DNA from 3 places in the Cohnella hongkongensis genome. Region 3 is predicted to be linked to each of the others. Evidence: predicted binding sites of a transcription regulator. Region 3 holds the regulator's gene; each other region holds the start of a gene.
What was found. Region 3 encodes Rex, which represses fermentation and respiration genes when NADH is low (regulators of the CRP and FNR family bind a similar motif). Its sites were predicted from a motif close to TTGTGAAATATTTCACAA; they were not measured.
Positions count from the first base shown of each region.

Region 1 (10,522 bases), on a different contig from region 3:
CCGTCTCGAATACGAGACAGGCCAGCGGAATGCCCGCGAGCACGCCCTTCTGCTTGGCATGGATAATGCCTCTGGAGCGGTGGCCCTGCGGAACCGTCGACATCGTCGTCACGTCTCCCGAGCCGATGTCCTCCTCCAGCCAGGCGCGAAGCTGCTCCTTGACCGCACGGACGGCCGGACCGCCGATCGCCCAATCGCTTTCCCGTTCAAACATTGTTGTCGACCCTTTCTGTGCGAATCCCTTTTTCCCGCTGCAATATCGTATGCACCCGCCAGTTCAGGTCATCCCTGTCGGGATAATCCTCGCGGTAATGCCCGCCCCGGCTCTCTTCGCGATGCAGCGCGCTCTCGGCGACGAGCAGGGCGCACGTCAGCAGATTCGCGTATTCCAGTTCCTCTCTCTTGGTCAGATTCATCTGAAAGAGCGGAAGCTGCTTCTTCAAGTCTTCAAGCCCTTTTAACAGCCCCGAGCGATCTCTGCGCAGACCGACATAACGAACCATCGTCTTCTGAAGCTTCAGCCTTCTCTCGATCAGCGTCCCCGTCACCGTCGCATGGCGATCCGGGGCCGGTCCGTTATGAGCGACGGTCCGCCGCTCCGGCAGCTTGCCGATCGCGTTCACGATCCGCTGTCCGAATACGATCGCTTCCGACAGCGAATTGCTGGCCAGACGGTTCGCGCCGTGCACGCCCGTCGAGGAAGCTTCTCCGCAAGCGAACAATCGGCCGATGCTCGTCTCGCCGTTCAGGTCCGTCTTGACGCCCCCCATCATATAATGCGCGGCGGGGGCGACCGGAATCCAGTCCGTCGTCATGTCGAGCCCGAATTTCAGACAATACTCGTGAATCGTCGGAAACCGGTAGCGGATCCGCTCCGGCGTCTCGTGCGTAATATCGATATACACGTAAGTGGACTTGGTCGCTTCCATCTCGCTGACGATCGCTCTGGCCACGATATCTCTCGGCGCGAGCTCCAGCTGCGGATGGTAGTTCTCCATGAAGCGCTCGCCGCGAATATTCCTCAGATAAGCGCCCTCGCCGCGGACGGCTTCCGAGATCAGAAACCTCGGCGCGCCCGGATAGCAGAGGGAGGTCGGGTGGAACTGGTTGAACTCCATGTCGCGAACTTCCGCGCCTGCCCGATAGGCCATAGCGACCCCGTCTCCGGTAGCCACCTCCGGGTTGGTCGTATAGCGATACAACTGTCCGACTCCGCCCGTGCAGAGAATCGTCGCTTTGCCGAATACGGCGACCCGCGACCCGTCGGGCTTCTGTACGAGCGCTCCCCGACACTCCCCGTTCTCCGTCAGCAGATCCAGCACGAAGTGGTCGTCCCACAGCTCGATGCCGGACGTCTTGACTTTCTCCGCCAGAGCGCGAACAATCTCGTAGCCGGTGGCGTCTCCGTTCGCATGCAGAATGCGCCGCTGACTGTGAGCGCCTTCCTTGGTCAAGGCGTAATGCCCGTCTTCCTCGTCGAACATCGTCCCGTAGCGGATCAGCTCCTGCACGCCCTGCGGGCCTTCGTGCACAAGTACGTCCACCGCCGCCTTCTCGCATAAGCCGGCTCCGGCGATCAGCGTATCCTGGGCGAGAAATTCGGGAGAATCCTCGTCGGACATGACGGCGGCAATGCCGCCTTGCGCATAGCGGGTGTTGCTATCGAACAACGACTTCTTGGTGATCATCAGAACGCGGTTCGTCTCGCTTGATTTTAGAGCCGTAAAAAGGCCGGCGATGCCGGCCCCGATCACGATCACGTCGGTCTCTACGCGAGGAAGCTTGTCCAGATCAAAATCGACAACGTATCGCGGAATCATAATGGTATTCGTCTCCCACTCCGACAATAGAGTAGCGCAAGCGGCCGGTCGGTTACTTGACCAGCAGCATGCGCTCCAGCGATAAACGGGCTTTGTCCGCAACGTCCTGCGGCACGTAAATTTCCGGCTGCATCGTCTCCAGCGCCTTGACGACCTTCTTCAGGTTGTTCACCTTCATGTTCGGACACACGAGGAACTTCGAAGCGAAATGGAACTTCTTGTTCGGACTGTCGAGCCGCAGCTGATAGCCCGTGCCGTCTTCCGTCCCGACGATAAACTCGTCATGGCTCGATTCGCGGCAGTACTTCAGAATGCCGGTCGTGCTGCCCACGAAATCGGCCATCTCCACCACTTCCGGACGGCATTCCGGATGAACGACGAACTGCGCATTCGGATATTTCGCCCGCATCTCTTCGACATCCTTGATCGTCAGCATGTCGTGGGTGTTGCAGTAGCCTTCCCAGATGATCATCTTCTTGTCCGTGAACTGGGAGACGTAATGGCCCAGATTTTTGTCCGGACACCAGATGATCTCGTCGGCGTCGACCGAATTCACGACCTTCACCGCATTCGCCGACGTACAGCAGATGTCGGTCTCAGCCTTCACGTCCGCGGAGGAGTTAATATACGTGACGACCTTCGCGTTCGGATGCTTCGCCTTCAGCTCCCGCAAGCCGATCGGGTTAACCATGTCGGCCATCGGGCAGCCCGCGCGTTCGTCCGGAACGAGCACCGTCTTATGAGGCGCGAGAATCTTGGCGCTCTCTCCCATGAAGTGAACGCCGCAGAACACGATGACGTCGGCGTCCGTAGAGGCAGCCTTCTGTGCGAGGAGAAAGGAATCTCCGCGGAAGTCCGCGACCTCCTGTATTTCATCTCGCTGATAATAATGGGCGAGTATAATAGCGTTGCGTTCCTTCTTGAGCTGCATTAGCCTTTCGCGCAGTTCGCGGTTCTGCTCGGCTTTACGCTCCAAGGCCAGGGCCTCCATGCGAATTCTCCTCCCTTGACTGCCCGTTGTTTGTGAATCAATGCACAAGCACGGCGGGAATGCTGTCTTTATTTTGGACGAAAAGGACTTCGTTCATTAACACTTAATTTACACTTGCCGGATAGCACTGTCAATTCATCTCTTCAGGTTTTTTCCCAGCAAAAACGCTTCGGCTTCCTCTAGACGCAGAATCGCGTTTTTTCGGAGGTGATTCAGAAAAGATAGCGAATTTTATCCTTTCTGATCACCCAAAAAAACGGGATGCCTCCGCACGCTGATTGTGCGCGGAGGCATCCCGTGTTGCGTAAGCTTACTTCGGATCCTCGGACCCGCCTTCGTCCTTGCGGAGATCCAGTCCCTTGGTCAGCGGTTCGTCGTCTTCCCGGGTATGAATCCGGACCTTGACGTTGCCCATCGTATCGACGATCGGCTCGGCCTGGGATTCTTCCGAATTCGACCCGCCTTCTCCGTCCTCCTGAACGAGAGCGCCCTTCTCGATCAACGACTTGATCTGATCCAGATCGAGCGTCTCTTCCTCCAGCAGCGTCTTCGCGATCAGATGCATTTCCTCGCTCTTCTCGGTCAGCAGCTGCTTCGCCCGCTCGTAGCAGGCGCGCGTAATGCTCTGCATCTCTTGGTCGATCTCGTAAGCGATCTTGTCGGAATAGTTCTGCTCGTGCCCGATATCGCGGCCGAGGAAAACCTGGCCTTGCGAATTGCCGAACTGCATCGTTCCGAGCTTCTCGCTCATTCCGTATTCCATGATCATCGCGCGAACGATGCTCGTCGCCTGCTTGAAGTCGCTGTACGCGCCGGTTCCGATCTCTCCGATGAAGATCTCCTCGGCCGCTCGGCCGGCGAGCAGCCCCGTCACTTTATCGAGGAGCTCCTGCTTGGTCACGAGCATGCGGTCTTCCTTAGGCAGCATGATGACGTAGCCGCCGGCTTTGCCGCGCGGGATGATCGTCACCTTGTGAACCGTATCGGCATGCTCCAGGAAGTAGCCCGCAATCGTATGACCCGCTTCGTGGTAAGCGACGATGCGCTTCTCGCGGTCGCTGATGATGCGGCTCTTCTTCTCGGTGCCGACGATGACCCGGTCGATCGCCTCGTCGACCTCGACCATTGCGATATCCTTCTTGTTGCGGCGAGCGGCGAGCAGCGCCGCTTCGTTCAACAGGTTCTCCAGATCGGCTCCGGTAAATCCGGTCGTCCGCTTGGCGATCGTGCCGAGCTTGACGTCCTTGCTCAGCGGCTTGTTGCGGGCATGAACCTTCAGCACCGCTTCCCGTCCCTTCACATCCGGACGGTCGACCGTAATCTGCCGGTCGAAGCGTCCCGGACGCAGCAGAGCCGGATCGAGAATGTCCGGACGGTTGGTCGCGGCGACGATGATGATGCCCTCGTTCGCTCCGAAGCCGTCCATCTCGACGAGCAGCTGGTTCAACGTCTGCTCGCGCTCGTCGTGCCCGCCGCCGAGGCCTGCGCCCCGCTGACGGCCGACAGCGTCGATCTCGTCAATGAAGATGATGCAAGGCGAATTTTTCTTGGCGTTCTCGAACAAATCCCGGACGCGGGATGCGCCGACGCCGACGAACATCTCCACGAAATCCGAACCGGAGATCGTGAAGAACGGCACGCCCGCCTCCCCCGCCACGGCGCGAGCCAGCAGCGTTTTACCGGTTCCCGGAGGGCCTACGAGAAGCACCCCTTTCGGGATGCGGGCGCCGACTGCGGCGAATTTGCGTGGGTCCTTCAGGAACTCGACAACCTCGACGAGCTCCTGCTTCTCTTCGTCCGCTCCGGCTACGTCCTCGAACGTCACCCGTTTTTTCTCTTCATTATAAAGACGGGCTCGGCTCTTGCCGAAATTCATCACCTTGCCGCCGCCGCCCTGCGCCTGATTGATCAGGAAGAAGAACAGTACGAACATGATGATGAACGGAATGATGGAAGTCAGGAAGGTCAGCCAGAAGCTCTGCCCCGGCATTTTCTTAGATAATACCTCGAAATTGTTCTCCATCCCGAGGTTCGTAAACAGCTCCGGTACATAATCAGCCAGGGGTGCTCGGCCTGCGAAAGCTTCGCCCTTCTCTTCACCGGCTTTAGGCTTGAATTCGCCGGTAACGAAGTAGGTCCCGTTCTGAACCTGCAAAGTCATCGTCTGCACGTTGCCTTGCTGCGCGGCCGTGACGAGCTCGTTGTAGCTCAGTTCCCTGGTTGTGTCTTGTTTGCCGATAAAAAATTGAACGATCCCGACAGTCACCAAAAAAATAAGTAAGTAAAACCCTGTGTTCCGGATGAACCGATTCATCCCCGACCTCCTCTCGACACGCTCACATCATTTTACCATAGCCTGTCTTGCCAATCCAAGTGAGACGGCATCTGCGGCTCAGCTCGAATAAATTTCCGGTTTCAGCACCCCGACATAGGGAAGATTGCGGTATTTCTCCGCGTAATCGAGCCCGTAGCCGACGACGAAGGCATCCGGTATGGTAAAGCCGGTATAGTCCGCGTTTAGGTCTGCCGTCCGGCGGCCCGGCTTGTCGAACAGGGCCACGACGTTGACGGACAGCGCGTTCCGGCGTTCCAGTACGTCGATCAAATAGCTCAGCGTCAATCCGCTGTCGATAATGTCTTCGACGATTAACACGTCGCGACCTTCAACGGAAGCGTCCAAATCTTTAATAATCTTGACTTCACCGGACGACCTCGTGGAATTGCCGTAGCTCGATACCGCCATAAAATCCAGTTCGATGGGGATGGAGATGTTTTTGGACAAGTCCGCCATAAAAATAAAAGCGCCTTTCAATACGCAGATAACAAGCGGATTGCGTCCTTCATAATCGCGGCTGATCGCCGCGCCCAACTCTTGTACCTTCTGCTGAATCATTTCTTGCGTGTACAGAACTTCTTGAATGTCGTTTTGCAAAGAAGGTGCCTCCCAGCGAGATTTATTACACGGTATGATGGCTTTACTCCGATCATGCCCTAGTTTTCCGTCTCGTACGTTACGCGAAGCGTCGTTCGGGTAGCCTCGAGAACCAGAGCGTGATCCGACCGCCGCAATCCGGGAATCCACAGCAGGCGTCCGTCGGCGTCCGCCAGCAGCGGCAGCCTGTCGCGCTTTGAGCGCGGCACTTTGGCGTCGACGAACATATCTTGCACTTTTTTGGTGCCGTTTAGTCCGTACGGCCGCATCGTATCCCCCGTCATCCGACTGCGAATCAGAAGCGGGTAGCGAACCTCGTCCGCGTCGAAGCAGGCTTCGTTGCGACTGCCGGAAGCGCCATGCACGGCGCCGTCCAGCCATTCCAGGCGAATGCGCCCTCCCGTCTCGGGGATCGCGACCTCGGAGGTTCCCTCGTCGGCCGAATACGCAAAATGCGCCGTCTCCAGCTGTCCGGGTCCGATGTACGTCTCGTCGTATTCCCGGATCAGCGTCCAGCCGTCGCCGATGTCCAACCGGACCGATGCGGGGCTCTCCTGCGACAAGGCCTCCAGCATTTCCTCCACTTGGCGGAAATCCAGCATTTGGCGCGGGTTCGCAGAACAGTTTAATATTAATTTAATCAATCTGCGTTGTAAAGCGACGTGAAGGCCGCGGAACCGTCGTCGCTCCAACCGGAAGCCGTCCCCCGAAGGGGTCACCGCTTCGCGGAAAACGCGAGCGGCCTGCTCTTCCATATAATCGTCGTCCGCCGCCGCCATGTCGGCCAATCTGGCCAGCGATTCCTTAAGGCGCGGGTTGTACCGCTCCAAAACCGGGATCAAGTCAAGCCGGACGGCGTTGCGAAAATAATGCCGATCGGCATTGCTGCTGTCGACCGCGTAAGGCACCCCGTTTCGCTTACAATAATCCAGAAGCTCACATTTGGTTATACGCAGCAGGGGCCGAATCAGTTCCAACCGATCCTCCCGCCTGCGATTGGGAATTCCAGCCAGACCGCCGACGCCCGTTCCCCGGATGACTCTCATCAGAACCGTCTCGGCCTGATCGTCGGCGTGATGAGCGGTCAGCACATAGGGGGAGCCGTGCTTGCGGGCGGCTTCGCGCAGGAAAGCGTACCGCTTCTCCCTGGCCGCGCTTTGCGCGTTCTCCCCCGTCTCCTCGATGTATTGCGGCATGCCCAGCGACGCGGTCTCGAGGGGGATCCCCCATTCCGCCGCCGTTCTGCGCACCAGCTCCGCTTCCGCGTCGGACTCCTCGCCCCGAAACTGATGGTTCGCGTGAGCCGCGACGAGTCGCATCGGCTCCGTCTTCGCCATCTCCTTCAGCAGATGAAGCAGCGCCATCGAATCCGGGCCGCCGGAGACCGCCGCAATCACGGCGCTCCCTGCCCGCCACCAGCCCTGTTCCTTCGCCTGCGCCTTGATGTCTTCCGTCCAGTCCTTATGCCGTCGCACCGTTATGTCTCCTTTTGCCCCGCAGTATCGCGCCGGGCGCGCCCTCGCTATCCTTGGACGATCCCCGAACCAGAAACGCCGTTCTAATCCAGCAGCCAGACGGCGGCCAGCGTCGTGCTGAGCACGATCGCGGCGCCGAGCAGGCCCGCCATCCAACCGGGCACCCGGTCGTCGTTCGGGCTCGGCAGCTGCGAGATTCGCACCGCCTCCCGCCATTCCCGGGTGGAATCGCGCGTGCTGGCGAACTGGCCCGTCAGCGCCTTCTCGATCCAGCCCTCAACCGGCTGAAGCTTGGGATTGGTTCTCACGAGCTTCATGAGCTCCCGGGGATGGCGGTTCTGCGGAATCAGCGTGCGGGTCAGCTGGACAAGCCGCTTGCCGTCCAGCGCGTGCACCCATAGCAAGCCGACCGCGAACAGATCGTAAGCCGGGTCCGCTACGCGGCTCCCGGCGGACCAATATCCCCGATCGTAAATTTCCGTGAACTGCCGCACGCTGCGCCCGATCGCCGAGACGCCGCCATAGTCGACCAGCTCCACCCTGCCGTACTCCCCGACCAGAATGTTGTCGCTCTTGATGTCCCCGAACACCCACCCGGCTTCATGCAGATGAGCAAGCCTCTCCAGCAGGCGATAGCCGATGACGCCCATCCAGTGCGCGCCGTTCGATTTGAGATAGGCTTTCAGCGGGATGCCGGGAACGTATCTCATCGCATAGAAAGGAATCTTCTTCCCTCCGACGACCGCATCGTCCACATCCAGCAGAAAAGGCGGCCGTCCCTTCTCGGAATGGTTCAGCGAAGAGAGAACGTTCACCTCTCCCTGAAGCTCCGCGGCTTCGTGGCCGATCTTGACCGCGCAGTAGGCTCGGGCGCCCGTAGAGGCCAGGTACACCTGGCCATTGGATCCCCATCCAAGCAGCCGTTCCAGTCGATAGCTCTTCCCGTTCCATATGCCCCGGATGACGGAGCCTCTAGGCAATGCCTCTTGATCAGACGACGTTGTCACTCCGCACCTCGCTCGACCCGCCGCCCGAAGCCTGCGGCTCGTCCATAAGCTCTATTTTGCTTATTTTACCACAAGTCTCGCGGATGTAATCAACGACTTGCAGCAGGGCGGGGCCCGTCGGGGTCGTGCCGCGCATGCGAATCTTGCCGAACAGCGATCCGAGACCGGCCGGACTCGATTGCCAGCCGGCGTCCATGACGCAGTACGAATATTGGGAGTCCCCCGGAAAATGAAACACCGACACCTGACTTTTGCCGGTTCGGGCCTGCAGGCTCAGCGTCAAATCCCGGATCGCTTCCTCCACGGCGTGCAGCTTCGGCTTCATGCTGGCGCTGGCGTCGATGAGCAGCGCAACGGACAGCGACATCGTCTCCTCCATCTCCTCCATCACCTTGACGACCTCGCCTCGTTTCGGAGGCGGCAGAGCTCCGACGTCGTTCACCCCGAACAGCTGGCGGAGCTCCTGATTCACCGCCTGGCGGATCGTCCCCGCGACCGTCTGCCGGGTCATCATCTGCACCGTCCTGGACAGCTGGCGGCTCGAGACGATCTGGCTGATGCCCCCTCCGGCCCGCGCGATCTCGGCGATCTCGGCCGATCCGAATTCCCCGATCGTCCCTTCGTCGACCACGCCGGCCACGTTAACCGTAATCCCTTCCGCGTACGCCTGAGCCGCCGCGACGACCGGACTTTCTCCCACATTCGAGCCTCCGTCCGTAATCAGCAAAATCTGCTTCATCATCTTCTGACACTCCTCCTATCTTTCTACCATCTACTAAGAGTGTCTCCAAGGAATGCGAGATTTAGTCCGAGGAAATGGCGCTTGCCCTGGTGCGCAAAAAAAACCGACTGCGGATCTCCCGATCCCAGTCGGCTTCGTCGTCGACTTGTCCTCTCTCGCTCCCCCTCCCTTCCCCGCCATTTCGTTCAGCTCACCGTCCTCGGCCGCTCCATCCTCGTCAGCCCGGGCCAGCGGAAGGTGGCCCATTCCGGTCGATGGCGCGAGATGCGCGTGACGATCACGGTCATATCGTCCTTCACGCCGCCGGGGTACTGCCGCAGCGCCGTATCGAGCAGCGAGTCCGCAATTTCCTGCGGATCGTCCTCGTCCAGCTCCTGCAGCACCCTTTTCATCCATTGCTCCTTGTTGATCGCATGCCCCGGCGCGTCGAGGATGCCGTCCGTCATCATGATCAACGTATCGCCCGGCTGCAGCTGCACTCGCAGCAGATCGATCTCGATGTCGTGCAGAATGCCAATCGGCAAATTGTTGGCCGCAATCGGAATAATCTCTCTCCCCCTCTTAATAAAACTCGGCGTCGAGCCGATCTTGAGCATCGTCGCATGCGCCGTGTACAGATCGATTAAAGCCAGGTCCACCGTCGCGAACATCTCGTCCGGCGAGCGCAGCAGCAGAATCGAATTGACGGACTTCACCGCCAGCCGCTCGTCGATGCCCGATTGAAGCAGCTGTTCGAGCATCGACAGCGCCGCGCTGCTCTCCGTCCGCGCCCGGACCCCGTTACCCATGCCGTCGCTCAGCGCCACCGCGAACTTGCCGTTGCCAAGCTCCACCATGCTGAAGCTGTCTCCCGACAGCAGATCGCCGTCCTTGGCGGCCCCTGCCACCCCCGTCTCCACCTCGTAGAGTTTCGCCGATGAGAACGTCACCGTGCTTAGATGCGCGGCCGGCTCTCCCGTTCTCTCGCTGCTGACCGTCACCGTCTCCCCGAGAATCTCCGTCAGGATCGGAGCGATCATCTTGCGGCATTCGTCATACCCGGTGCGGAAAGCGTGCACCATCTCGATCTCGATATGTCCCTCCTCCAGACTTAGAATATCTATACTTTGAATCGCCAGCCCCAGATGGTCGAGGGCATCCCGGATTTGCCGCTCCTGAGTTTCCATCTGCTGAGCTTCGCGACGAATTTCCTTGACCAGATCGTCCATCACCTGGGACACTCCGGACAGCTGATCGGCGACGAGAAACCGGCTGTCCTGCAGCTGCTGCCTCCAGTGCAGATCATGACGGTAAATTTCGTACTGGCGCTTCATGACGTCGAGCACGAGCGGCGTTTTGACGCAGACCCGGCTCCAGGATTTCGGCAGCTGCGCCGCCATCAGATCCGGATTCTGCTCCACTGCCGTCATCATGTCGGTCATCAGCTTGTACGTCTGAATAAATTGGCTGTCCCAGCAGAGCCCTCGCCGGTGACAGCTGGCGCAGGCCCGATCATGAACCTCGTTGACGAAGTGATCGAAATCGCGGCGCGGCGCGGTTTCGTCCCCAGCCTGGG
Region 1 covers NZ_JBHSEP010000017.1:106,555-117,076, reverse strand. The annotation lists gene nadC (carboxylating nicotinate-nucleotide diphosphorylase) at 1-214, opposite strand, end outside; gene nadB (L-aspartate oxidase) at 207-1,820, opposite strand; gene nadA (quinolinate synthase NadA) at 1,873-2,811, opposite strand; gene ftsH (ATP-dependent zinc metalloprotease FtsH) at 3,122-5,125, opposite strand; gene hpt (hypoxanthine phosphoribosyltransferase) at 5,204-5,743, opposite strand; gene tilS (tRNA lysidine(34) synthetase TilS) at 5,803-7,218, opposite strand; gene ACFO3S_RS20275 (serine/threonine protein kinase) at 7,302-8,225, opposite strand; gene ACFO3S_RS20270 (hypothetical protein) at 8,209-8,964, opposite strand; gene spoIIE (stage II sporulation protein E) at 9,153-10,522, opposite strand, start outside.
Region 1: the regulator Rex is predicted to act here: its motif matches at 2,842-2,859, upstream of nadA (quinolinate synthase NadA).

Region 2 (10,522 bases), on a different contig from region 3:
ATTGACATCGTTCTGGAATACAAGCTGAAGGAGCCTCGCACGCACAGCTATGTCAGCACGGTTGGAGTCGCTTTGCTTATGGTGAATGAAATCGGGGCCGAAAACTGCGGGATCGCATTGGATTACGGGCATGCGCTGCTCGGATACGAGAACCCGGCGGAATCAGTTGCGATGCTCAAGAAATACGGAAATAAACTGAAGCATGTTCACATTAACGACAATTACCGGCACTGGGATGACGACATGATCGTCGGCACCGTTCATACGCTGGAATTTCTCGAATTTTATTACTGGCTGAGCCGTACGGAATACAAGGGCTGGATCACCGTAGACCAGTTTCCTTATCGCGAGAACGGACGCGACGCGGTGAACGAAAGCGTGCAATGGCTGCTCGCGTTCGAACGCGTAATGGACCGGGCCGACCCCGAAAGGATCCGGGATTTGATCGCTTCCAAGGACGCGGTCGGCGCTAGCCGGTTTATGCGAAAGCTTCTTTTTGACCAATAAGATGTATGGCCACGGGGGAGGACACTCGGAATGATTCAAGATTTATGGGATCGTCAGGCAGCGAACAGCTTGCCGGAAGGATTGCCGGAACTGGCGTACCGCTCCCGCCTGTTGGGGACCGATCGCAGAGTAGCGAATTGGGGCGGCGGAAACACGTCGATGAAAACGATTGAAAAGGATTTTCGGGGCAGGGGGACCCTTACGCTTTGGGTCAAAGGAAGCGGCTCCGATCTGGGGACGATGTCCGAAAATCAGTTCACCGCGCTCAGCCTGGAGCCCATCCGCGAGTTGATTAGCCGAGCTTCCATGACGGACGAGAAGATGGTCGAATATTTGGAACGCTGCATGACGGATAGTCGGCGCCCGCGGGCTTCAATCGAAACGCTGCTGCATGCGTTTTTGCCGTACCGTCATATCGATCATACCCATCCGGACGCGATTATCAGCCTTTGCTGCTCGGAGAACGGACGGGAGATCGCCCGGGAAATTTACGGCAATCGGTTCGTCTGGGTTCCTTATGTCCGACCGGGCTTCGAGATGTCGAAGCTGATTTTGGAAGCTTTGCAGAACAACCCCGACGCCGAGCTCGTGCTGATGGCCAAGCACGGCCTGGTCACCTGGGGAGACAGCTCCGAAGCTTGCTATCGCAGCACGATCTCGGCGATTCGCCAAGCGGAGCTTTATATCGAAGAAAAGGCGCGCCATGCCGTACTGTACGGAGGTTCGCGGCATCGAGCGCTGCCTGCGGAGGAACGCAAGCGGATTCTGACCGCCATCCTGCCGTATGTGCGCGGGCTGGTCGGCCTGGACAAGCGGATGATTCTGAATTACGACGATAACGATGATGTGCTGGCTTTCGTAAACGGGAATGAATCCGCCCAGATCTCTCAGATCGGAGCGGCGTGCCCCGACCATCTCATTCATACGAAACGGCTTCCTCTGTTCGTCGACTGGAATCCCGCCGATGGTGATATCGACGGCCTGAAGCGCAGGCTGCGCGACGATGTGGAAGCTTATATCGCCGAATATTCGGCCTATTTCGCAAGAAACCGCGTGGACGGAGATACAGCATATGAAGCGTCGCCGCGGATCATTCTGATTCCGGGCATCGGTATGATCAGCACCGGCCGCAGCCGGTTTCACGCCATGCTTAGCGCTTCGCTGTACCATCGCGCCATCGCCGTAATGAAGGGAGTCTCCGCGCTGGGCGAACGCTTCGTTTCCTTGGATGAGCGCGAATCTTACGGGATCGAATACTGGCCTCTGGAAGTCTACAAGCTTTCGCTGGCGCCACCCGAAGCCGAGTTCGCCCGTCAAGTCGTACTGATTACCGGAGCGGCAGGCGGGATCGGAAGCGAGACCGCTCGGCAATTCGTCCGCGAGGGCGCCCATGTCGTTCTGGCGGATCTCAATGAAGAAGGAGTTCAAAGGCTGGCGGAGGAGTTGAACGGCTCGATCGGCAGCGGAGAAGCGGCATTAGCTGTTAAGATGGACGTAACCAGCGAGCAGGATGTCCGCCGGGCATTCGATATGGCGGCCCTGCGTTTCGGCGGCATTGATATTGTGGTGAACAATGCCGGACTGGCGACGTCCAGCCCCTTCGACGAAACCTCTCTGAAGGAATGGCAGTTGAACATGGACGTGCTGGGAACGGGTTATTTCCTTGTGGCGCGCGAGGCTTTCAGAAGAATGAAAGAGCAGCAAACCGGCGGATGCGTGGTATTCGTAGCGTCCAAAAACGCGGTATACGCCGGCAAGGGCGCCTCGGCGTACAGCGCCGCGAAGGCGCTCGAAACCCACTTGGCCCGCTGCCTTGCGGCGGAAGGCGGAGAATTCGGCATTCGGGTAAATTCGGTGCTCCCGGACGCCGTGCTGCAAGGCTCGGGCATATTCAGCTCCGCCTGGCGCAACGAGAGGGCAGCGGCCTACGGCGTGCAGCCGGAAGAGCTGGAGGATTACTACCGCAGCAGAAGCGCCTTGCGCCTGAACGTGTACCCGGCCGATGTAGCGGAAGCGGTCAAATTTTTGGCTTCGTCGAAGTCGGCCAAAACGACCGGCTGCATGATCACGGTCGACGCAGGCGTTCCCGCGGCTTTCGCACGATAGGCGTAATTGCCAGGCCTGGCGGGAACCGGGCTTAGATCGGAGGCTGATCCGAAGGCTATTGACTTAAGCAATCGATAGAGAGACCGCGCAAGCGCGGTCTCTCTGCCTATTCCATCGTTATTTAACCGGCTACAGACCGATCCGAGCCCTTCTTGCGTCCCCACGGAGTGCCGAGCAAAGGCAGCGCCCATCTGTCCAGTCCGTACCAGCCCGCGACCTTCCAGCCAAGCACGATCCACGTCGCCAGAATAAACAGCAGCGGATTGGTGCTCAGCGTGCCCGCAAACAGGAAGCTTGCGTTCATGAACGCCCCGAAGAACGCGGCGATTCCCGTTAACAAGCCGAGAATAAGTCCGAGACCGACCAGCACTTCGCCGAACGCCACCACATAGGAGAACAGCTTGGCGTTGGGCAGCACGGCGCTTTCCAGGAACGAGGCGTACCAGCCTGTCACGTCCTTGCCGGCCTCCGCCTTGCCGATCGCGCCCTGCACGAACCCGGTCAGACCCGCTCCCGCATTGCTGCCAACCCAGGCGTCGCTGGTCACCTTGTGCCAGCCGGCGTCCAGCCAGGCATAGCCCAAGTACAGCCGCACGACCAGCCACAGCAGACCCGACCTCGTATTGTTGAACAGAAAATTCGATACCGGATTATCGGGAATGATGATGTTCTTGCCCTTCAATTCTTCTTTAATCGTCACAGTCTTCATCTCCTCATAGGCTTCTGGTTCACAACCTTACCATAGAAGAACTACGCAAACTGTAAACTACTTCTCATTTGGTCAATTCAACACCATCATACACGAAAGCTTGGCCGAAATCGACCGCAAAATGCGACCCCCGACCCCCGAGGTTAGACGGACTCGAGAGCGGTAACCCTTCCGCGCGTTTCGCGCCGATTCGCGTCCATCCTCCCGTTTCGAGGCCCGTCGTGCATCGGGAGTGCAAGACGTCCCGTCAGTGGCCCGAAATTCCCGGCTACAGCGCTCTGGCCGCCCACAGGCCGGCATTCACCATCAACTGGCGGTAGCCCTCATTTTTAAACGTGGACAGCTGATGGCCGGGCATCAGATAAACGACTCTGCCGAGCCCGAACTCATGCGTCCAGGCCGCGGGCCAATACGAACCGTCATGCTCGTATTCGGCCAGAATTGTCGTGCGGATATGGGGATTGAATTCGAACCGGTAAGGCTCGTCCTCCACGGTAAACGGCTCTACGCGATCCATGATCCGGTGATTCGGCTCGCGGATTCGAATCGGCAGCTCGGTTAACGGAGGATGGTGCATAAACTTGCCGCCGAGCAGCGCTGCGAGCTCTTGGTTGCGCTGCAGGGAAATGCCGTTGTGAACGGCCAGCAGTCCTCCTCCTCTCGCTACGAACGACAGCAGAGCCCCGACGCGCTCCGCCGGCAATTTTTCCTCGACAAATTCCGTATACGAGATGAACAGACGGTAGGGAGCCAAATACTCCTCCTTCAGCATCCCGTAATCCCCCGTGCACCTAACGTCGATCCGATCCCGGAAGATGTACCGCAGCTCCTCGTCCACTCCCGCGAACGGATGATAGATCGCGTCCGAATAATGGCCCAGCGCCAACGCCTGGATTTCCTTGTTCATGGCTTGTACTCCTCCCCCCGGCACTCGTCTACAAGCGCAAATCTACGAACGCTCCTGCTCCCCCATCCGTATCGCCGTCTCCGTTCTCCGGATTGGCCGCGACTTCGCGCGCCGCCCTCCTCGCCAGGAAGAGAACGGACAAGCCGGAGATCAGCAAAGCCGTTGCCGACAGCAGCAGGACGGGAAACATCTCCTGCACCGAATAGTTCAATTGAAAGGGCAGCAGCAGCTGCATGACGACGCCGGCCGCGAAGGCGAGCCGCCAACGCTTGCCTGCGGATTCGGCCAGCTGCATCTTGCCTCGCTCCGCCGCGTCCAGACGAATTCCGTCGCAGATGCCGAAGTACATTGCCAATTCGATCGCCAGCGTCATCCCGGTCAGCGCCAGCACGTTGACGGAAGGCTCGATGCCGCCCGTCAGCGAATACTCCGTCTGCGCCAGACCCAATGCCGACAGGACCGACAGAACGAGCAGCGCGCCGGCCGCATTCCGCGCCCATCTGTACCGGGCGTTCCGCAAGCCGAGCTTCGACAGCCCCGCCACGATCAGCCCGTATCCGACCACATCGGGAAGCAGGTCGAATTCGGATATCTTCACGTCGATCAGCTCGAAGCCAAGCCCCCAGGCGAGCTGAGCGAAAGCTCTCCTCATTCTCCCCTCCCCCTCTTCTCACGAACGTAGGCGCGCATCTGGGCATCGGTCGGATACGGCGTATAATTGGCGAATACGACGTAATCGTACGTTTCACCGTCAGGCTCCTCGAAGCGCTCTCTCAGCTGCAATCTGTAGACGGATAAGGCGTCGCCAGTCTCCGGCAGCCGATACCGGTACTCCAGCATCAGCGTCTGCCCCTCCTTCAGCTCTAGAGGATAAGCCGCGCTTTTCGGATAAGGCGCGCCCTGTTCCGGGAACGTCTTGATCTCATACTGGAACGAATCCCCGAGCCGCTCCAGCCAGGCGGAGGACACCCCCGTCAGCGTTACCGGCCGGGTCGCGCTCACAATCGCCGAGCCCTCGTGACGACTCGATCCTGTGACGGAGCTCATCTGAACCGGAGCTTCCTTCGATGTGTCCGGCGGCCAAGCCGGAAGAGATACGATGATCTCTCCGACGTCCTCCACCCTCTCGCTGCCGTCGCTGTAGCGCACCGTTAATTCGCTTAACCTGAGAGGCTCCCGCTCCGGACGCTCCAGCATCCGGTTCTCGTCGAAGTAGCCGCGCATGACATAGATCGTCTGCCGGCGCAGCTCCTGATGAACCTGCACCGGATAGAACTGCAGCGCCTCCAGGCCGCCCGCGCTTGCGGAGACGGGCTTGCGTTTGTCATCCTTGTTGGCGACGTATAGCAGGTCGAAGGCGACCGAGGGCGTATATGTCGTCTCTATGTAATGGCGGAGAAAACCCGCCTCGGGCAGCCGGTAATATCGGTAATACCCGTAATTGGCCAGCCACACGGCCGCGATGACGGCCGCAGCGATCAGATATAGGACTCTGGCTCTCATCGGTTTCTCCTTCCCGGGTCGGCAGCCTGTCCGGCAGCGTTCGAATCGATCGTGCCGACAAGCCGCCGTCGCCTACAGCTCCGGTTCGTCGACTTGGCGGTGACGCTGTCTTCTCTAGCTATACATATAACGCGACAATCGCAGTATAGTTCCTCTAGAGGCAAGAAAAACCTGGATAATATCGCGCAAGACGGACAAGGCCTTCGGGAACGCTTTGATGGCAAGGAGTTGTTTCCTCAAGATCATCATGTTAAAATACCAATTAACCAAACATCCTATGTTTGATAAATAGATGAAATGAGGACTGACGTATGCTTCAAAAAACAAATCGGCTGACGCTGGTCGAGCAAGTCGCATTGCAAATGGAAAGACAGATCGAATCCGGCAAGTGGGTTGTCGGAATGCGTATTCCGGCCGAGCCGGAATTGATGGTCGAATTGAATGTTAGCCGCAATACATTGAGAGAAGCCATTCGGGCGTTGATCCACGCGGGACTCTTGAAGACGAAGCAAGGGGACGGAACGTACGTCTGCTCTTCGAGCGTGCTGGGAGTCGTACTGCAAAAACGAATCATGCGCTCCGATACGCTGCAGACGTTGGAAGTCCGGCATGCACTCGAACGCGAGGGAGCCCATCTGGCCGCACAGCGCAGAACGGACGACGAAGCGCGCGAGCTTCTTCTCCAACTGGAACGCTGGGAGGAGGCGGTAGCACGCGGTGACATGGATGGCATTGTAACGGAAGATATCCGCCTTCACCAAAGCATCATTGAGGCGTCTCATAATGAAATCTTGATCGAATTATATAACCATATCGCGGACGCGTCACAGGATTCGATTACAAGCTTGACTCGTTATGAAGCCGATGCGGATTTCTTGGAGATGCACCGGCAACTGGTCGAAGCGATTATCGACCAAGACGCCGATCGTGCCGTGGCAACGGTTCACCGTCATATTGCGAAATCGAAAGCTGTCCTTGAGATCGAAGGAGGCGAGCGGCCATGAGCGTACTTAGCGATACGAAGTCAACGATGGCGAAGAAGTCGTTGTCATTGGGTTGGCCGATCATCCTTGGCATCGTCCTGATCGCACTGACCATGCGGTCGCCGCTAACGTCGGTAGGCCCATTGGTCGGCTCGATTCGCGAATCCCTCGGACTGTCGAATGCCACGGCAGGTCTGCTCACGACACTGCCGTTGCTTGCTTTCGCGCTGCTCTCACCGTTCGCCCCCATTCTGGCACGCCGCTTCGGGGTGGAGCGAACCCTGCTTTATGCGCTGGTTTTACTCATGGCGGGTATCGCGATCCGTTCGTTGACCGCAACCGCTTCTTTGTTTGTAGGCACTGCTTTGATTGGACTGGCGATTGCGGCTTGCAACGTGCTCATTCCAAGTCTGGTCAAACGGGATTTTTCTCATCAAGTCGGCCTCATGACCGGCGTGTACTCCGTGTCAATGAATTTATGCGGGGCGATCGCATCCGGTGTCAGTGTTCCAGTCGCCCGCGACCTCGGCTTCGGCTGGAATGGCGCGCTTGGCGTTTGGGGCATACTCGTTCTGTTGGCCGCGCTGTTCTGGTTGCCACAAGCTCGGCCGAGTCTTGCGTCTGCTGGGGCAGCGACGATCGGCGCGTCGAAGCGCCGAAGTCTGTGGCGTTCGCCACTGGCTTGGATGGTTACGATTTTTATGGGGATGCAGTCTCTCTTGTTCTATGTTTTGGTCGCCTGGCTGCCTGAAATCATGACAAGCCGGGGCTTGAATGAAGACAGCGGCGGTTGGATGCTGTCGCTGTTTCAGATTGCTGCGCTGCCCGTATCGTTCATTGTGCCGATCGTGGCGGGACGTATGAAGACGCAACGTTTGCTCGTTATCATCATGACGGGTCTGCTGTTTGTTTCATTGGGAGGTCTTTATTTCGGAGGAAATGCGCTTATTCCATTGTGGACCGTTTTACTCGGAATTGGCGGTGGATGTGCGTTCAGCTTGGCCATGATCTTTTTAAGCTTGCGAACGAAAGATGCCTTCGATTCCGCTTCTCTGTCCGGCATGTCGCAATCGGTTGGATATTTGCTGGCGGCTACCGGGCCGATCTTGTTCGGTTTGCTTCATGACATCACGGCAAGCTGGGGCCCTCCGCTGTTGCTGCTGCTTGTCGTTAGCACTCTGATGCTCCTGTCCGGCTTGGGCGCCTCCAGAAATCGCACGGTATAAAAACACATGAAAGAAAAAACAGACCAAAACAGGTCCGTGAATGAATGGATGAAGAAAAATAGGCAGAGCAGCAAAAAAGGTATAGAACATTCCTTCGACAGAACAAAGACTAGAAACAGGCAGGGGTCTTGTTCAAATGGTTCGCAGCTCATTTTTTATCTCCAATTGATTGCCCGTGTCACCGCTTATTTTTCAACTACAAAAGCGTCCACAATTTTTTTCATCTCCGAGGATGGGATGTTTCCGTAAATGGTATAAAGCAAATTGTTGTGTACAAAAACGGTAAGCTTCTCTGTAATACTTCCTGCTGCATAAATCAATAGACTACTCTCATCAGACGTGGCTTGGAACGTGTCTTTTAAAAGGTATGCTGTAATGCCATTCACAGGGCTTATATATTTTTCTTCATAATTATAGGTATCCAGGTTGTCCATCTCATATTCTGCGCCTCTTCCAGTGAAAAATGAAACCTTCATACTTACAGGAGACTTATAGACGGTCTCCTGATCTGCACTGTAGGTGTGTTGTCTATCACCGTTTTCCAAAATGGTTTCACTGAAGTTTTTCAAATCTCCAATGAAAAAATCACGCAATAAGAGCTCTGCAATATTTCGTTTTTCGAAGTAGCCGAAATCAACCGTTGATTCGTTACTCATTGTGTTGTGCAACAGCTTGATCTTAAGTTCATCTTCTGCGGCCTTGATATCGGTATAAGACTTATATCCGACTCTGTTCGGCTGTTTGCCGACCCATGTGAGACCATTCACCTCAATCGGTATCATTTCAAGATTGTTGTCGATAACCAAGGTTTCGTTATGGAGTGATATTTGAATGCTTCTGTATACATTTTCAGCCATAGCTGCAATCTGTTGAAATTGCACAATACAAATGATGACAACTAGCAGCACGACTGCTGCGGAGATCTGCATGTGTCGTTTGCGATTTTGCCTGCGAATTCGAATCTGATGCAATACATGTTGCTTGAACCGCACTTCTGGGGGAGTAATTTCCTCCAATTGTTTTCGGATGAGTTCCATCTTCATTGCACCCACTCCTCTTTTGCATAAGTTTCCCTATGCTCTACCTCTTTAGCAAGTCTGCTCCTCAGCCGTTCGAATCGTTTTCGAAGTGTTGATTCTGATACGCTTAATATGTGCGACAGCTCTTGGTATGACCGTTCATCCAAAACTCTGCCGTAAAGCAATGCCCTGTCTGCCACTGATAAAGACGATAATATACTATAAAGAGGCTCAGATATGTAACTTTCTTGAGCGGGGCTTATGTCTCGAGCAGAGCTCATATCTTCACTCGCTTTCCAGAGCTTAAAACTGAGTTTCCGCCTTCTCACCGCATTGATGGCCGTTGTATAGGCAATGCGATACAACCAAGCATTCATCGATGTGCCTAGCTGAAACTGCCTTCTTTTTTCGTATGCTTTAATAAAGGTATCTTGCACCACATCCTTTGCCTCTTCAACATCACACAAAATGGAGATGCAGTATCGAAGAAGCGACTTGCTATATGTATCTATTACTTCTTCAAGCGCTCTCTCATCTCCGCTAACAAAGGCATGTAGTGTTTCCTGTTCTAGCAACTTTGGCCCTCCCTCGAACTTGTATTTACTTTGTATAACGTTTTATCTGCGATATTTGTGACGTCCTTCTTGGCTCAAAGCAGATATCCGTGTTTTACGAAGTAAACAGAAGATATGAATGGAAAAGGGCGAACACCTTCGGCATCTTCCAGCCACTCCGACTCGAGTTGAAACTCTCCTGGCGACAGGGGCGAATTGTTAGTTAATTCAAACCTGAACGACGTCGGAGGAGTTGCATCTTTCAGAATATCTTTATACGGGTATTACATGGGTTATACGGGTTATTGGTTGAATGATGGGATTATTCGGCACTGGGTAGCCCCCAAAAAAAGATACCTTGAAAGGCATGTAGCCAATCAAGGTTGTTTTTGAAAACACATGCTTAGTGTGAGTCTGAATGGTACACTCCATCTTCAAATTTTCTTACAAATCCTTTGGCAGGGAAGTCAGGATAATCGAACTCCCATAGACATCCACATACATTGCACTTGTACCACTTTGAAGCATACCAGTTAATGTCTTGAACATCACTACGTCCCACATAAAACGGTTCAGTTACGGGAGTGTCTTTAAATACTCCTTTTTTAACTTGTTCATCAAAATAAGACTTTATTTCTTCAAATAGCTTAAAAGAGTCAATATCTATACCATGCCTTTCATTACAATCACATTCTATTTGCCAAACCAATTTGCATTCACCTCCGGAATATAAACTTGATTGCCGCCGCCAATCAATTGACCTGCTCCCCCATTTATGGTTTGAGGTGCTGCTGTACCTTCATATATTACAGTACCCTTTGGAACAGTAACTTTAGTAACATATTGAGTAGTATTTCCCCATTCAGGCTTTAACGCAAGGTCTACCTGTGACTGTATTCCACCATTTTGAGGCACTCTCGACATATAGCTGCCGACCTTTCCTGCCTCTCCGCCATATACTCTATAAAATGTTGTATCTTCTGTTAACACTACCTGCTTATATGTTGC
Region 2 covers NZ_JBHSEP010000002.1:477,698-488,219, forward strand. The annotation lists gene ACFO3S_RS05340 (sugar phosphate isomerase/epimerase family protein) at 1-507, shown strand, start outside; gene ACFO3S_RS05345 (bifunctional aldolase/short-chain dehydrogenase) at 538-2,613, shown strand; gene ACFO3S_RS05350 (DoxX family membrane protein) at 2,735-3,313, opposite strand; gene ACFO3S_RS05355 (ThuA domain-containing protein) at 3,591-4,229, opposite strand; gene ACFO3S_RS05360 (hypothetical protein) at 4,258-4,881, opposite strand; gene ACFO3S_RS05365 (hypothetical protein) at 4,878-5,732, opposite strand; gene ACFO3S_RS05370 (FadR/GntR family transcriptional regulator) at 6,044-6,736, shown strand; gene ACFO3S_RS05375 (CynX/NimT family MFS transporter) at 6,733-7,941, shown strand; gene ACFO3S_RS05380 (hypothetical protein) at 8,127-8,984, opposite strand; gene ACFO3S_RS05385 (RNA polymerase sigma factor) at 8,981-9,535, opposite strand; gene ACFO3S_RS05390 (hypothetical protein) at 9,918-10,223, opposite strand; gene ACFO3S_RS05395 (RHS repeat domain-containing protein) at 10,208-10,522, opposite strand, start outside.
Region 2: the regulator Rex is predicted to act here: its motif matches at 3,373-3,390, upstream of ACFO3S_RS05350 (DoxX family membrane protein).

Region 3 (10,522 bases):
AACAAGAATGGCGCAGGACTTGAATATACCGACAGAAGTGGTGCCCTGTCCGACCGTGCGCGAGCCGGACGGATTAGCGCTCAGCTCCAGGAACGTCTACTTAAGCGCGGAGGAGCGCAAGCAGGCGCTGTCGCTGTCGCATTCGCTCGCCAAGGCGCCGGAGTGGATCGCCGAAGGCGCAACCGCTCGGGAGCTGTCCGCGCTGCTAAAGCGGGAGATCGGACGTTATCCGCTGGCCGATATCGAATATGCCGAAGCGCTGTCTTATCCCGATCTGTTGCCGCCGGACGAGAATACGCCACTGCGAAGCATCGACGGCCTCCTCCTGATCGCCCTTGCCGTCCGGTTCGGAAGCACGCGCCTGATCGACAATCGGCTGTTAAATCCCAAGGAAGCAGGTGTTGAACCATGTTTCGACAAATGATGAAGGCGAAAATCCATCGCGCGACGGTGACGGAGGCTAATTTAAATTACGTAGGCAGCGTCACGATCGATCAGGATTTGATGGAGCTCGTCGATCTATTGCCCGACGAGAAAGTTCAGATCGTCAACAACAACAACGGAGCCCGATTCGAGACTTACGTCATTCCGGGCCCGAGGGGCTCCGGCGTCATCTGTCTGAACGGAGCGGCAGCCAGGCTCGTGCAGCCGGGCGACCAGGTGATCATCATCAATTACGGTCTGTTCTCCGACGAGGAGGCCCGCAACCATCACCCCCGGGTGGCGATTATGGGCGAAGGCAATCGCGTTGTCAAATTGTTGGCGGAAGAACCGCATTCGACCGTTTTGTAAGGCGTATGAAACACCCCCGCGGAACGCAGAATGAGCAGTACGGTATCACTTTGCGATCAAGGGGGAGTAACATGATCCAGCAATGGTTTGCGACGTTGAACGACGTGCTCGACGACCTCATCCTGCGTTATCCGCAAGCGACCGCAGACGAAAAAATCGTCTGTCGGCAACAATGGGACATGCTCAAAACGCTAAGTGATGATATGATTGAGTTATGGCTTCAATTCGAGGATAAGATGGGAGCCTTTCGCGATCTTCAGCAGCAAGCCGAGCTTGTCGTTCCCGAGCCGCAAAGAATGCTCGCTTCTTACGTCCGGGGCCAAGGTTATTTTAAGCTGCAGATGTTCAAGCAGGCGTCCGATCAGCTGAAGCAGACGATCGCCGACGACCCGGACTTTTTGTTCGCCCGGCTGTTTCTGGCGATGTCCTTGATGCATCTGAAAAGCTGGAGCGAAGCCCAGAGGCATTTTCAGCTGATTGCCGCCGTTGCGGAAGACAATCGGCTGCGGGCGATCGCTTATAACGCGCTCGGATGCATTCAGGCGGTCTACGCCCATCTGGACCGGGCGGAAACTTATTTTCGCAAAGCTATGGATGCCGATCCCAGCTTTCACGATCCGCAAGCCAACCTTCAGTCGGTGACTCAAGGGAATACTCAAATTCAGCTGCAATTCGGCAGCGCGGAGCTGCAATCGCTCGTGCAGGCGTGACGGAAAGGAAGTCTGGAATGAAATTTGCCGTGCTCGATTTTGAAACGACGGGCATGTCGTCCGACAAAGATGAAATTATCCAAACGGGACTCGCGTTCATTGACGAGACGGGAACCGTTTGTTCCACGTATGCGAGCTTCGTGCGTCCCTCCAAACCGATCCCGCAGGAAATTACCCGCCTCACCGGCATTACCGATGCGGACGTTGCGGACGCTCCGGCGCTGGAGGAGATGCTGAACGATATCGTTCCGCTGCTTCAGGACGTCGTGCTCGTTGCCCATAACGCGGGCTTCGACGTCCATTTCCTGCAGGCCGCCCTCGATCGGAGCGGCTATTTGCCGTTTGCGGGTCGGGTAATCGATACGGTCGATCTGGCCCGGCTCGTCTTTCCGACGCAATCTTCCTTTTCTTTGACATCTCTGACGCAGTCGCTGGGCATTGATCACGACCGGCCGCATCAGGCCGACAGCGATGCGCGGGCGACTGCCGAGCTGTTCAGGCTGTGCGTCGACAAGCTGAGAAAGCTGCCGATGTTTACGCTTCAGCGCCTGAACGCGCTGTTCGATCCCGATCGGCACGATATCGGCTGGCTGATCGCGGACGCGCTGGCCCGGCGAGAGGCCCAGCCGCCGATTCCGGAAGAAGGGATCCACCATTTTCGCCAGTTCGCCATGAATGTCGGAGATTGGAGCGACGAGCAGGCTTCGCTTCGCGAAGAGGAGGAGGCGCCTCCAGCTTCCGACGAATGGACGGACATGGATTTCGAGAGCTATCTCGCGATCGTAAGCGACCGGTTAAAGACAAGATTTCCGGGCTTCGAGCCGCGGGAGGGGCAGGACATTATGTTCCGCGAAGTGCACGAAGCGCTCCGTGAAGACTCCCATCTGCTGGTAGAAGCGGGGACGGGAACTGGCAAGTCGCTCGGCTATTTGCTTCCCGCTCTCTATTATGGACGGAAAGAGGATAAAAAAATCGTCGTCAGCACTCATACGATCCAGCTTCAGGAGCAGCTTCGGGAAAGAGACCTGCCGCTTCTCCAGCAGGTGCTTCCGATGCCCTTCAAGGCGTCGGTGTTCAAGGGCAGAAGCAATTATTTATGTCTCCGGAAGTTCGAGAGCCGGCAGCAAATTCCGGAGCATGCCTTGGGCAAGGAGGATGCGGTCGTTCGCGGCGGCATGACCGTATGGCTCGGAGAGACGACCCGGGGAGAATCGGAGGAGCTGAACGTCGGAGGGCGCAACCGCGAGGAGTGGGCGGCCGTCGCCAGCGACGCGGCCTCTTGCCTGAATCGGGCATGTCCGTGGTTCAGGCGCTGCTTCTACCACAGGGCCCGCCAGGAAGCGGGCAAGGCGGATTTAATTATCACGAACCATGCGCTGCTGTTCACCGATATGAGAGCCGATCATCGTCTGCTTCCCGCCTACGACCGGCTGATCGTAGACGAGGCGCATCATCTGGAGGAAGTAGCGAGCAGTCATCTCGGTCAGAAAACGTCCTATTCCTCCCTGCTCATTCCGCTGCAGCGGATGTGGAAGGACGCTCGAACCGGCCTGCTGCCGCAGTTGATCGGAGACGTGGCTGCGATGGGAACGGAGCGTGCGGGAGCTTGGACGGAGAAGCTGGAGCTGCTTGCGCCCAAGGTTCAAGATATTCGCGAAGCCTGGGATCGCTGGATGGAGGCGCTGTTCGCGATGCTTGCCACGGGGGCCCCTGCCGACGAGACCGGCGCCTTCACGCTGCGAATCAAGCCGGCGGATCTTCCTCCGCAATGGGAAGCGCTGAGCGTAGACGGCAACAATGTCATTCAGCTTCTGTCCGACTTGATACGTCCGCTGGAGAAGCTGGCGGCCGAAATCCGCGAGGAGTCGGACGAGCTCGGCATGCAGGGCTTGCTGACCGACCTGGGCGGCGTGCTGAAGGACTTGGCCAACATTCGCGCCGACGCGCAGTCTTTCGTGACGCTGGGGCGGCCCGAATTCGTTTATTGGGCCGAAGGGAACTCCCAGTACCGCAATCGCTCCGTCAGCGTGTACGGAGCTCCTGCGGACGTGAGCGAGCTGCTGAAGGAAGGCGTCTTCGACAAGAAGTCGAGCGTCGTTATGACGTCCGCGACGCTGACGATCGACAAGTCTTTCAAATATGTGACCGAACAGCTCGGATTGTCCGATGCGGAGAAGAACGGGAGGTTGAGAACGGCGATGCTTCCGTCTCCCTTTCGTTATCGGGAACAGGCGCTTGTCCTTATTCCGCGGGATTTCCCGGCAATTAAAGGCAGGGACGGGGAAGCGGGCTTCGTCCGGGCGCTGATCGATTCGCTTCACGAAACGGCCAGAACGGTGGGCGGCAGAATGCTGGTGCTGTTCACCTCCTACCGGATGCTCAGGAACGTCTACGGCCCGCTTAAGGATCTCCTCGAGCCGGCCGGCATTCAGGTGCTCGGACAGGGCGTGGACGACGGCAGCAGAAGCCGGCTGACGCAGCAGTTCATGAAGCGGCCGGCCTCGGTGCTCCTCGGCACGAGCAGCTTCTGGGAGGGCATCGATCTGCCCGGCGACGCTCTTACCTGTCTGGCGATCGTGAGATTGCCTTTCCAGCCGCCCAACCATCCGGTGGCCGAGGCCAAGTCCGAGAAGCTGCAGGCCGAGAATCAGAATCCGTTCATGAAGCTGTCGCTGCCGCAAGCGGTCATTAAGTTCAAGCAGGGCTTCGGGCGGTTGGTCCGAACGGCCAGCGACAAGGGAATCGTCATTTTGTACGATACGAGAGTCATCGATACGAGCTACGGCAAATATTTTCTGTACTCGCTGCCGGGTCCGAAAATGGAGCATTTGCCGCTAGCCGGCATGTCGGCAAGAATTACGCAATGGCTGCAATCGGAAGAGGACGGGGAAAAACCGTTAGCCGCAGGGCAAAAGAGAGGGGACATGCGATGAAGCCGATGAAAATATCCGAAGCCGTCGTCAGGCGGCTGCCGATTTATTTGCGTTATCTGAACGAACTCAGCCTCAGTCACATTCAGACCGTATCGTCGCAGGACTTGGGGGAGAAGCTGGATCTCAATCCCGCCCAGATCCGCAAGGATTTGGCCTACTTCGGCGAGTTCGGCCGCAAAGGCGTCGGCTATAACGTCGATTACCTGATCGAGAAAATCCGCCAAATCTTAAAGCTGGACAAAACGATGAACGTCGCTCTGGTCGGAACCGGCAATCTGGGCCGCGCCTTGTGCAACTACAACATGTACATTAAAGACAATATGAAGATTGTGGCGGTGTTCGATGCCGATCAGAGCAAAGCGGGCTCCTCCATTAATCATCTTAAGGTTCAGCCGATGCAGGAGCTTGCCGACACCGTTCGGAAGCTCGACATTGCCGTAGGCATCATTACGGTGCCCGCCGGTGAGGCGCAGAACGTCGCCGACCAGTTCGTGGCCGCCGGCATTAAGGGGCTGCTGAACTTTGCTCCCGTCGTTCTGAAGGCGGCCCCCGGCGTTCGCATTCATAACGCCGATTTTACCGCCGAGCTGCTGAGCCTGGCTTATTATATGGACGCTCATGAGGATGAGAGAGAAAGGGAAGTGAAATCATGACCCGGCTGTTGATCAGACAGGGCCTATTCGTGACAGTGGACGAGCAGCTGCCCGTATTCCAGGGCTGGCTGGTTGCGGAGGACGGAATCATCGCCCGGATGGGCGAAGGGGAAGCGCCGCCGGAGGAAGCCGATCAAGCGACAGAGATTGTGGACGGCAGCGGACTGCTGTTTATGCCCGGTCTCGTAAACACGCACGGCCATGCGGCGATGTCGCTGCTGCGAGGAATGGCCGACGATCTCGTGCTGCAGGATTGGCTGCAAAATCATATGTGGCCGACCGAGGCTAAATTTACCGGAGACGACGTCTACTGGGGATCGGCGCTGGCCGCCGCCGAGATGATCAAGAGCGGGACGACGACGTTCGTGGACATGTACGACCATATGCATCGCGTCGCGGAAGTGGTGGAGAATTCCGGCTTAAGAGCCAGCCTGACGAGAGGCGTCATCGGCTTATGTCCGGAAGACGTGCAGAAGGCCAAGCTGGAGGACGCGATCGGATTCGCGCGGGAATGGCACGGGCGGGCGGACGGCCGGATTCGTGTCATGATCTCTCCTCATGCGCCTTATACGTGCCCGCCGGACTATATCTTGAAGTTCGTGGAGGCGGCGCACGAGCTGGATTTGCCGATGCATACCCATATGTCCGAGACGCTGACCGAGGTGGAGCAGAACGTGCGCGACTACGGCTGCCGTCCGGTCGAGCATCTGGATCGTCTCGGCGTGTTCGGAAGACCGACGCTCGTCGCCCACGCGGTTCACCTGAACGACGAGGAAATCGCCTTGCTGGCCGAACGGAAGGTCGCCGTATCCCACAATCCGATCAGCAATCTCAAGCTGGCGAGCGGCGTAGCCCGGGTGCCCGAGCTGCTGAAAGCGGGCGTGACCGTATCGCTCGGAACAGACGGGGCGGCGAGCAACAACAATCTCGACCTGTTCCAGGAGATGACGACTGCAGCGCTGCTGCATAAGGGCGTTAGCGGAGATCCGACCGTCGTGCCGGCGGCGGAGGCGCTTCGCATGGCCACGCTGTACGGGGCCCGTTCGCTTGGGCTGGAAGGCGTCGCCGGACAGTTGAAGATCGGCCTGAAGGCGGACATCATCGCCGTCAACATCGCCCAATCCCATTTCGTACCGCGCACCGATTACGAGTCTCACCTCGTATACTCCGCCAGAGGCTCCGACGTCGTTCACGTATGGGTGGACGGCAAGCAGCTGCTGAAGGACGGCCGATTGACCACACTGGACGAGGAGAAGATCATGGCCGAAGCCGAGGCTTGCTATCGGAGGCTGCGGGCATGAACATGAGCCGAAGCGAAGGCAAGCGAGCGCTGCCTTCTCTTTCTCCCGGCAGATGGCTGATCCTTATCGCCGGCTTTCTTTTGTTCGTCGCCGTATCGTTCGTGCTGTACGTCCGTTCGGCCGATTCCGATTACCGCCGGGGGGAGCAGCAGGCGATCCGTGCCGCCAAAGAGCAGGGCGAATTGGTCCGCGTGGACGAAGTGTACCGGCATACGTGGCAAGATACGGTATGGATCGTGAGGGGCGAGGACGCCGGGGGCGAAGCGTGGACGCTGTTCCTGCTGCAGGAGGAGATCGTCCGGAAAAAGGCGAGCGAGAACATGACCGAGCAGCAGATGCGGGCCAAGTTCGCCGAAGCTCACAGCGCCGAGCCGATCCGGATGATGCCCGCCTGGTTTAACGGCCAGGCCGCATGGGAAATCCGTTACCGGGACGCCGGCGACGAAGAGCGCCAGTCGCTCGAGTTCTATTCTTTCGAGAACGGCTCGCTTATTCGCACTTATGTATTGTCTTCCCAGTAAATGTCCTCGTATCTTTCTTGTCGATGGATAGCCGGAACCGTCAAGGAATTATCCTTGACGGTTCCTTTTCCGTATATATGCCCCTGTGTGAAGCGCCGCGCAGTTGAATGGTCCTATTTGTTCTCAATATGCGAAATAAAATTAAAGGATATTTTGCTCGAATTGCCAGACATCGTCTAACGATTCGTCTATCATTTCCTGATATACTTTTAGTGTACTCGATAGGGCCAAGCCGTTCGTTTGACCTTATTTGACCAGTCCCGATCGCATCAGACAGCATAGAGACACTAGACAAGGGGGATCGGCGAATGAAAAAAATCAGAATTCTGCCCATTACGATAACGGCGGCGCTCACGGCCGCCATTCTGTTCGGCGGATGGTTCGCCTACCGCCATTACGGCATCGAGAAGCCGCTCGACAAAGTCGCGGTCTCGGTACCGGGCGTAGAAGCCGCGGACGTCCATATGACGGGCTCGCTTGTCAAGATCAGCGTAGAGCTCGATGCCGGCGCCAACCTGGGCGAGGTGTACCGGACGATCAAGCAGGACGGGGCCGGAGAGATCGGCAGCCGACAGCTGGAGCTTAAGGTGACGGCACGCGGCAGCGAGCTGCTCGACAAGGCGTGGAGCTATTCCTTGTTCGACGTCGCCGAAGCGATGGAGAACCGCAAATATTCGGGCGTCCGGGAAGCGATGGAGAAGCTCTCGGAGCCATTTCCGGGCGTTACGGCGACGACCGACATCGACGAGAATAACGTCTACGTCTCTCTAAGAGACGGGGACGCGGCGAAATTCGTCGTGCTGCCTCGTCAGCCCGCCATGCTGGGGGTGTGGCCGAATGCGTAAAATCGGAAATTACGGCAGGGAGATGGCCATCGGCTCCATTCTCGTCGCGCTTGTGTTTCTTCTGTACGTAGGTCTGCCTCCGGCCATTCTGGTCATGGGGCTGATTCTGTTCGGGGCGGTCTTTATGCTGTCCCGCTCGCGCGGAGGAATGGCGATGGGGGCGGCCGGAGGCAAGAAGACGGCGATTCGCAAGCCCGAGTTTCTCACCTTCGACGATATCGGCGGCCAGGATCAGCCGAAGCGGGAGCTGAAGGAAGCGCTGGATTTTCTCGTCTACAAGGATAAAATTCAGAAGCTGGGCATACGTCCGCTTAAGGGCATTCTGCTGACCGGACCTCCGGGCACCGGCAAGACGCTGCTGGCGAAGGCGGCGGCGCAGTATACGCATTCCGCCTTTATCGCCGCATCGGGCAGCGAATTCGTGGAGATGTACGTCGGCGTCGGCGCCGGGCGAATCCGCGATCTGTTCAAGGAAGCTCGGCAGCAGGCGGTTAAGCTGAAGCGCAATAGCGCCATTATTTTTATCGACGAAATCGACGGGATCGGGGGCAAACGGGACGGCGGCCAGCATCGGGAGTACGACCAGACGTTGAACCAGCTGCTGACGGAGATGGACGGCGTGCAGGGCGACGAGTCGATTCGCGTTCTGCTCATCGCGGCGACCAACCGGAAGGAATTGCTGGACCCGGCGCTGCTTCGTCCGGGCCGATTCGACCGCCACATTCAGGTCGATATGCCGGACAAGAACGGCAGGGAGCACATTTTGAAGCTGCACGCCCGCAACAAGCCGCTGGACGACGAAGCTTCTCTCTCCAAGGTGGCGGAGGAGACGTTCGGGTTTTCCGGCGCGCAGCTCGAGAGCGTCATGAACGAAGCGGCGATCTATGCGATGCGCGACGAGGCGGAGAAAATTACGGCGGCGCATCTGACGCAGGCGATCGACAAGGTGATGATGGGCGAGCGGATGGACCGCGAGACGACGAGAGAGGAGCGCGAACGCGTGGCGATCCACGAGCTGGGGCATGCGATCGTCGCCGAGACAGTCCGCCCGAACAGCGTCGCGCAGGTGTCGCTTACGCCGCGCGGGCAAGCGCTCGGGTACGTGCGTCATCATCCCCGTCAGGACAGCTACCTGTACACGAAGACGGTGCTGGAGGAGCAGATCATGATCGCGCTCGGCGGAGCCGTCGCGGAGGAAATCTTCTACGGAGGCCGCAGCACGGGCTCCAAGGGCGACTTCGATCAGGCGACCTCCATCGTCAGAACGATCATCGAATCCGGCATGTCCAACCTTGGCATCGTTCATCCCCAGGCGCTGACGCAAGAGCAATGGTCGGCGGAGAACGCCGCTATTCTGGGCGCATTGACGGACAAAACGAGAGAGCTGCTTGAGCGTCGGAAGGCTTCGTTTCAGCTGCTGCTGAACCATCTGGTCAGTGAGGAGACGCTGTCCGGCAAGCAGCTTCGCGATATGCTGGCCCAGGAGGCCGCCTGACGATCGGGGGGCGGGCTGTCCGGCGATACGGACCGGACAGTTCTCCCTTCGGTCATGACCGCGTTCGCGGTTTTACATAATTTTGGGTAAATTTAAGTCGAATCGCGGCCGTAAGGAAGGAAATCGCATTTAAAATATGATAGCATTGAACCGAGTGCGCTTATGAATCGTCTAACGGATTAGAGGTGGCAAGATTGGAGTCTGAGCGGAAATTCGATTTCCTTAAATATATGGTTGAAAGCGACGACAACAAGGGACTGCTGAACGAATTGATGACGGCCTACGGCAAGGAAGTCTGGAATTACGCCTACAGCATCACCCGGAAATGGGATCTCGCCGACGATATTACGCAAGAGGTGTTTATTAAGGTTTTTCGCAATATGCATGCCTTTCGTCGGGACGCCTCGGTGAAAACCTGGTTGCTGACCATTACCCGCAATACCGCGATCGACTTTCAGAGATCCGCTTTTTTCCGCAAGGTGACGCTGTCGGATTTCGTGGAAGACTACGGGGAGCGGCACTCCGTCGAGCAGGACGTGATGGAGAAATCGGCCGTGAACGACATGTGGGCGATGGTTTTGCAGCTGCCTAGGAAATATAGAGAGGTCATCATTTTATACGCTCATCATCAGATGTCCTTAAAGGAGATCGCGCAAATATTGGACGTGACGGAGGGAACGGTCAAGTCGAGAATGTTCCACGCCCGTCAGAAACTATCCAAGATGAAGGAGGCGAACCGCGATGGATGACAAGGAGCTGTTCAGGCAGCTGAGAAGCGGTCCGTTTTCTCGAGAAGGGTTCGACGAGAATCTGAGACGGAAAATCCATGCCAATCTGAACGAACCGCAGCGCGGGGAGAGACGACCGTTCTTCCTGAGGCGAATCGCCGCCGCTTCCTTCCTCCTGGTGCTGGCGGCCGTCGTCGCCGTCTGGGGATGGAACAGCCTCGACGGCAAGCCGGAGCCGGAGGAATTGGCCGTTCCTACGGAACAGGCTCCCTCTACGGCTGGTTTGAACGACGGGGCCGAAGGAAATCCTAACCCGCATTCCGCCGTCGTGATCGGGCTTCGCAAGGACGAGACGAGCGACCGCAGCAGCTATCGGACGATCGTGGTCGCTGCCGAGAACGAGCGGCTGCAGGTGATCGGAAGCGGCTCCGGGATCTGGATGCCCTACGGGCAAAATTTCTGGCACATCGAAGCCGTCGACGATTCGGCGGGCACAGGAGCCCAACAGCTGATCGCCCACAAAAACGGGGTCAAAACGGTTCCG
Region 3 covers NZ_JBHSEP010000003.1:401,082-411,603, reverse strand. The annotation lists gene panC (pantoate--beta-alanine ligase) at 1-424, shown strand, start outside; gene panD (aspartate 1-decarboxylase) at 409-792, shown strand; gene ACFO3S_RS07355 (hypothetical protein) at 864-1,502, shown strand; gene dinG (ATP-dependent DNA helicase DinG) at 1,520-4,435, shown strand; gene ACFO3S_RS07345 (redox-sensing transcriptional repressor Rex) at 4,432-5,088, shown strand; gene ACFO3S_RS07340 (amidohydrolase) at 5,085-6,389, shown strand; gene ACFO3S_RS07335 (cell wall elongation regulator TseB-like domain-containing protein) at 6,386-6,910, shown strand; gene ACFO3S_RS07330 (hypothetical protein) at 7,219-7,755, shown strand; gene ACFO3S_RS07325 (AAA family ATPase) at 7,757-9,250, shown strand; gene ACFO3S_RS07320 (RNA polymerase sigma factor) at 9,445-9,999, shown strand; gene ACFO3S_RS07315 (hypothetical protein) at 9,992-10,522, shown strand, end outside.